Regions from separate parts of the Pseudomonas sp. LBUM1679 genome, predicted to be linked through region 1. Evidence: predicted binding sites of a transcription regulator. Region 1 holds the regulator's gene; the other holds the start of a gene.
What was found. Region 1 encodes FliA, which starts transcription of late flagellar genes. Its sites were predicted from a motif close to CTAAAGTTTNNNNNNNNNNNGCCGNTAA; they were not measured.
Positions count from the first base shown of each region.

Region 2: a site for FliA is predicted at 2,156-2,183, ahead of flgM (flagellar biosynthesis anti-sigma factor FlgM). Genes of this name have one in related genera too.

Region 1 is NZ_CP166774.1:5,446,533-5,449,935, forward strand. Features, by position in the region: gene ACA062_RS24685 (protein phosphatase CheZ) at 1-591, opposite strand, end outside; gene ACA062_RS24690 (chemotaxis response regulator CheY) at 614-985, opposite strand; gene fliA (RNA polymerase sigma factor FliA) at 1,154-1,894, opposite strand; gene fleN (flagellar synthesis regulator FleN) at 1,891-2,721, opposite strand; gene flhF (flagellar biosynthesis GTPase FlhF) at 2,838-3,403, opposite strand, start outside.
Region 2 is NZ_CP166774.1:1,353,034-1,356,436, forward strand. Features, by position in the region: gene ACA062_RS06185 (MFS transporter) at 1-374, shown strand, start outside; gene ACA062_RS06190 (flagellar brake protein) at 438-1,184, opposite strand; gene ACA062_RS06195 (flagella synthesis protein FlgN) at 1,277-1,744, opposite strand; gene flgM (flagellar biosynthesis anti-sigma factor FlgM) at 1,793-2,119, opposite strand; gene flgA (flagellar basal body P-ring formation chaperone FlgA) at 2,300-3,061, opposite strand; gene ACA062_RS06210 (chemotaxis protein CheV) at 3,143-3,403, shown strand, end outside.

The DNA.
Region 1 (3,403 bases):
CAGGTTGCTTTCAACTTCGGTGACCAATTGGGTCACACGCTTGATCACTTGACCGGTAAGGTCCTGATAATCCTGAGCGAGCAGGATATCGTTGAGGTTGCTCGACACAATGCGATTGTCGGCGCTGCTGCGTGTCAGGAAACCGTCGACCCGCCGGGCCAGTTCGCGGAACTCTTGCGCCCCGACTTCACGACGCATGAACCGTCCCCAGTCCGTGCTCAGCGCCTGGGCTTCGTGGCTCAGGCTGTTGACCAGCGGCGTGGCGTTCTCTACCAGGTCCATGGTGCGGTTGGCCGCGGCCTCGGTCAGCCTGACCACATAGCCCAGGCGCTCCGTGGCGTCCGTGATCTGGGACACTTCCTCGGCTTGCGGCATGTGCGGGTCAATCTGGAAATTGACGATCGCGTTATGCAACTCGCGGGTGAGCTTGCCCACCTCCTGATACAGGCCGCGGTCACGGGTCTGGTTGAGCTCATGGATCAGTTGCACCGCGTCGCCGAACTTGCCTTTTTCAAGGCTTGCGACCAGTTCGACCGCGTGTTTTTTCAGGGTCGATTCGAAATCACCCTGTGAAGATTCTTTTTGCTCCATAGCTCCCCCGTGGCGCTGTTGCTCAACCAATGCGTTCGAAAATCTTCTCGATTTTTTCTTTTAACGCCTGGGCCGTGAAGGGCTTGACCACATAGCCGTTAACACCGGCCTGGGCCGCCTCGATGATCTGCTCGCGCTTGGCTTCAGCGGTTACCATCAGCACCGGCAGGTGCTTGAGCTTTTCATCGGCACGCACGTGGCGCAGCAGATCGATGCCGGTCATGCCAGGCATGTTCCAGTCGGTGACCAGAAAATCGATGCTGCCGCTGTTGAGCATCGGAATGGCCGTGGTGCCATCATCCGCCTCGACCGTGTTGGTGAACCCAAGGTCACGCAACAGGTTTTTAATGATCCGCCGCATCGTTGAGAAGTCATCAACGATGAGGATTTTCATGTTCTTGTCCAATTCGACCTCCAAGCAGTCTTAAACGCGCCCAGCACCTGGACGCGCCATTTCAATCAATCCGGCGATGCACTCGATGACTGTCTGGAGCACAACAGATCGCGACCGGCGCAGTTGAACACCACACCAGCCACGTTCGCAGTGTCCCCAACACTGCCTTCAGCGCGCTCGCCACTCCCCCAAACGCGCCCGCAAACGGGCCGCGCACTGGCTGTGTAACTGGCTGACCCGGGATTCGCTGACCCCCAGGACCTCGCCGATTTCCTTGAGATTGAGCTCTTCGTCGTAGTACAGCGCCAACACCAGGCGCTCACGCTCAGGCAAATTGGCAATCGCGTCCGCCAGCGCCGCCTGGAAGCGTTCATCTTCCAGATCGCGCGACGGCTCCGGATGTGCACTCGCGCCGTCCTCGTGCAGCCCTTCGTGTTCGCCGTCCTGCAACAGATCGTCGAAACTGAACAGCCGGCTGCCCAGGGTGTCGTTCAAAATCCCGTAATAATCGTCGAGACTCAATTGGAGTTCGGCCGCAACTTCGTGATCTTTAGCGTCGCGCCCGGTTTTAGCTTCAATCGAGCGAATCGCGTCGCTGACCATGCGGGTATTGCGGTGGACCGAACGTGGCGCCCAGTCCCCCTTGCGCACCTCATCGAGCATCGCGCCGCGGATTCGAATGCCCGCGTACGTCTCGAAGCTGGCGCCTTTGCTGGCGTCATATTTGGTCGACACTTCCAGCAGGCCGATCATCCCGGCCTGGATCAGGTCTTCGACCTGGACACTGGCCGGCAGACGTGCCAGCAAGTGGTAAGCAATGCGTTTGACCAGTGGCGCGTAACGCTCGATCAGCTCGTACTGCGCGTCACGTGCCGACTGCTTGTAAAAGTTGTAGCCTCTGGCTGTCATAGCACCGGTCCTGCGGTTTGTTGCACCAGGCGTTCGACGAAAAACTCCAGGTGCCCGCGGGGGTTGGCCGGCAACGGCCAGGTATCGACCTTCTGTGCAATGGCCTTGAAGGCCAGGGAGCACTTGGAACGCGGAAAGGCCTCATAGACGGCGCGCTGCTTCTGCACGGCCTTGCGCACACTTTCGTCGTACGGCACGGCGCCCACGTATTGCAAGGCGACGTCGAGGAAGCGATCCGTGACCTTGGTCAACTTGGCGAACAGGTTGCGACCTTCCTGCGGGCTCTGGGCCATGTTGGCCAGGACGCGGAAGCGGTTCATCCCGTAATCGCGGTTGAGCAACTTGATCAGTGCGTAGGCGTCCGTGATCGAGGTCGGTTCGTCGCAGACCACCAGCAACACTTCTTGCGCTGCGCGAACGAAACTGACGACCGACTCACCAATGCCCGCCGCGGTGTCGATCACCAATACGTCGAGGTTATCGCCGATATCGCTGAAGGCCTGGATCAGGCCGGCATGTTGCGCCGGGCTCAGATGCACCATGCTCTGCGTGCCGGACGCGGCCGGGACGATACGAATGCCGCCGGGGCCTTGCAACAGAACGTCGCGCAGCTCGCAGCGGCCTTCGATCACGTCGGCCAGGGTCCGTTTGGGTGTCAGTCCCAGCAGGACGTCGACGTTCGCCAGCCCCAGATCGGCGTCCAGCAGCATGACGCGCCGGCCGAGTTCAGCTAGAGCCAGGGACAAGTTCACTGACACGTTAGTTTTCCCGACGCCACCTTTGCCGCCGGTCACCGCGATCACCTGTACTGGATGCATGCTGCCCATGTTATTTCTTTACCTTGTCTTGCATAGACGGAGGCCACATTACTGGCTGCGCGTTCACCAACGGAACAATGCATGGCAGACCATCGATGTAGGTACAAAAACTATTCATTACTACCTCAGCCGACCCGCTTGGTCGGGCTGTGATAAATATCAGCGAACATATCAGCCATGGCTTCTTCGCTGGGTTCTTCCTGCATTTGCACGCTTACTGCACGGCTGACCAGCTGATGACGCCGCGGCAGATGCAAATCATCGGGAATCCGCGGGCCATCGGTCAGGTAAGCCACCGGCAAATCATGGCTGATGGCCAGGCTCAACACCTCGCCCAGACTGGCGGTTTCATCCAGTTTAGTCAGGATGCAGCCCGCGAGGCCGCAGCGCTTGTAACTGTGATAAGCGGCCGTCAGCACCTGTTTCTGGCTGGTGGTTGCCAGGACCAGATAATTTTTTGACTTGATGCCGCGCACGGCCAGGCTTTCGAGCTGCATGCGCAATGCCGGATCGCTGGCCTGCAGGCCGGCGGTATCGATCAGCACCACACGCTTGCGCAGCAAGGGATCGAGCGCCTGCACCAGCGATTGCCCCGGGTCGACGTGCGTCACCGGCACATTGAGGATGCGGCCGAGGGTCTTGAGCTGTTCCTGGGCACCGATCCGGTAGCTGTCCATACTCACCAGCGCGA
Region 2 (3,403 bases), 3.1 Mb from region 1:
CCAGTATCGGGCCGCTGGTGGCGGGGGTGCTGATGAAGCTGTTCGGCAGCCAGATGCTGTATGCCTTCTTCAGTTTCTTCGCGTTGGTGCTGGTCTGGCGGATTCGGCCGAAAGCGGTCACCAACCTGCACCAGGTGGACGATGCGCCGCTGCATCACGTCGCCATGCCGGACAGTATGTCGAGTTCACCACTGGTGGCTTGCCTTGATCCACGGGTCGATGAGCAGGTGGTGCAGGAGCAGATGCAGAATCCGGTCGAACCTGAGCCAGACCCCGCGCCTGAGCTTGAACCGGAGCCCGAAATCGATTCGTCCGCCGATGACGATGACGATGACCTGGGCCGTCAGAAAAGCTTTACCGAAGCCCGGCCTTAACACCCGAGCACAAAAAACGGGCAGTCACCACAAGGGGCTGCCCGTTTTCATGGGAGCGTTGTATCAGAAGTCGTCTTTGTCGAAGCGCCGTGCTTCGCGCTGAAGCTGATAGACGAACCGCTCGACCTGACGCTGCACCAATCCGCTCATGTTGTGAAAGCGTACGCCGGCGAAGGTGGTGGAGATTCTTTCCTCGAAATGCAGGTAGCGCAGCTCGACCGGTGCCGTCATTTTGCCAAAGGGCAGGGCAGCGGCAAAGCGGTCGTAAACCTGGCCCAGCTGCAGGCTGCTGCTGATGTTGCCTTCGAAGCGCAACTTGCAACCGGTGGCGGAAATGTCCAGCAATTTGCCGCTGATCGGCGTCCTGAGCTTTTCACCGTCCAGATCGACGTTGACCAGTTGTGCCAGCTTCAACGCTGCGCGAAAGGCATTGCGGCGCTGGTGATAGACCACTTGATCGGGCAGGGGGCCGTGGTAGCAGCGGGTTTCGACGGACTCGTCGATGGTCAGCGGGCCGTTGCTGTCCCAGGCAATGCGCACGCCGTCGTGGAAGCCTTCGACCTTGAACGGTTCGCCGGCCAGCAGGAAGCGCTCGCCATCGCGGGGAATCATTTCATCCAGAGCGATCGTTTTACGTTTATGGTCGATGTCCACCAGATAGCTCTGGAAGCGCTGGCTGCGCTCGTGGAACGTGATGATCAGCGGATCATGGCTTTCTTGCAGCTGGCGCAGGGTGCCGGAGATCTCCAGAGGCGTGGTAAGCACCTTGGGTGGCTGCGGAGCATCTTCCGCATATAAGGCATTGGACACGGTTCATCAATCTCCGGACAAAATATGACTGCGACTGGCCAGTATTTTGCCAGCATGTTTTGCGTCTAGATAGGGTGTACTTATCAGCAGGCTCACGCCTGACTGAGCGGGCGCGGCTTCACCAGCGTGGAGAATGATCCGCTGGCGTTGTAGAGCGCTGGCGGCTCGCCGCCGGTAAGGATTTTCAGCTGGGTGGCCGTGGCGGCCTGCTGCCTCACAATCGACTGGCCATTGATGAGGTTGGCGGCCTGGCATTGGGCCAGAAGGTCGGTCAGCACATCGCTTTGCGCCAGCAACTGTTCGCCCAGGCTCGACTGGCTGGCCAGTTGCTCGAGGCCCTGGCGATTGGTGGGCAGGTTGAGACTGGCGAGGATTTCACTGCGCTTGCGGCCATGTTGTTCGAGCAGCACGATCAATGCCTGTTTCTGCGCCAGAATGTCTTCGAGCAGCGGCATGTCGCGACCGTGCAAGGCGATGGATTCGGTTTGCAGTAGCTGCAGCAAGTGTTGTGCGGGAGCAAAGTCGTCGGTGATCAATTGCAACAAATGAGAGTCGTGCATGGCTGGCCTTGGGTTTTAAGCGTCCAAAAGCCTGGCGCGGGCCGTGGCCTAGCGCTGGGCTTCGAAGTTGAGCAGTTTGCTGGCGACACGGTTGCTGTCGACTTTGTAGCTGCCATCGGCAATCGCTGCTTTCAACTCGGCCACTCGGGCTTTGTCGACGGCAGGCTGATCGCGCAGCGTGTCAGTGACCTTCTGCAACTGTTGAGCCTCATTGCTGATGTGTACCGATTCCCCGCTTTGGACGGTACTGGCCTGCTCGGCCGGGGTACGCAGCGGCGCGGATTTGCCGGCTTCGGTGGTTTCCTTGGCAGCGCTGGTACGGGTACTGCCCGTCGGTGGCGAGGAACTGTTCAATCGGCTGAAATCGATGACCATGATAAAAAACCTCTGGGTATTTGGACGCTTGCCATGTTTTCGGCCATACCCGGGAAAACTTTAGGCCCACTTCTCAATGAGCTTGCGCGCGTCAGCGCTTGCCCTGCATGAACACAGTTTAGGGAACAGTCGGGTGGCGCGCCACATCTTCACCCACGCAGCACCCACCCACACAGCACCCTACATGGCCACTTCCACCTGGCCAGGCGCGATGACTTGCGCCTTGATGACCCGCTTGGAGTTGAGATTCTTCACACGAATCTGTTCACGCATACCGCCGTTGGACAGTGCTTCACCCGGCATGCGCACGCTGAGCGTACCACTGCGGGCGATAATCACCACCTGGTCGCCCTTGCTGATGACTTCAGCCTGTTCCAGATTCACCAGGGTAATGACCTGGTCAGCGACCATGGGTCGGGTCAGTTTCTGCCCGATCGCCTGGTCGACCGACGTCAGGTAACCCTGACTGAGCAGACTGATGTCACGTTCCCGCAACGTCACGTCCTCGGGCTCGACAATACCGGCACGGCGCATGGGGCGGCTGGTGGTCACGATGTCGCGAAACAGGCGTACTTGAGCGGGCACGAAGACTGTCCAGGGGGAGGCGCCCTCGCAGCGAACCTTGACCGTGACCCGACCCAGCGGCTTGGCCGGGCTCTCAAGGGTGGCTGTCAATTCCTTGTCGCACATCGGCATGCGCAGTCGCGGGTCGAGCGGGTTGACCTGGATCTCGTAACGGCCTTCCGTTTGACTGCTCGCCAGATAGTCTTCCACGGTGAATTCAAGAAAGCCCTGAGTGACGCCGATAAGCATGTCAGGCAAGGTAACCGTGTCAGCAATGGCAGGGCTGCCGGCGTTGAACAGGCACACGGCCGACAGCACGCTGCACCAGCGGCGGCAGTTGGAGGTCAGGCGTCGGAAAAATGTCAGGTCTGGGTTCATAAAGGTTAAAAAGCAAGCGCCGTGCCGTTTAGTGATGAATGCGCGTCGCAACACACTTAGCGTTGGTGTAGGAGTCTGGGCATGGCGGGTGTAATGGATTCGGTAAACCAGCGCACGCAACTGGTTGGGCAGAATCGCCTTGAGCTGTTGTTGTTCCGTCTCGACGGCCAGCAGCTGTATGGGATCAACGTATTCAAGGTTCGTGAGGTGCTGCAATGCCCCAAACTGACCCTGATACCCAAGTCCAATCCTGTGGTGTGCGGTGTGGCGAGTATTCGTGGGGCGACTATTCCGATTCTCGATCTGGCGATGGCGACCGGTTCCGGTCGGTTGCGTGATCAA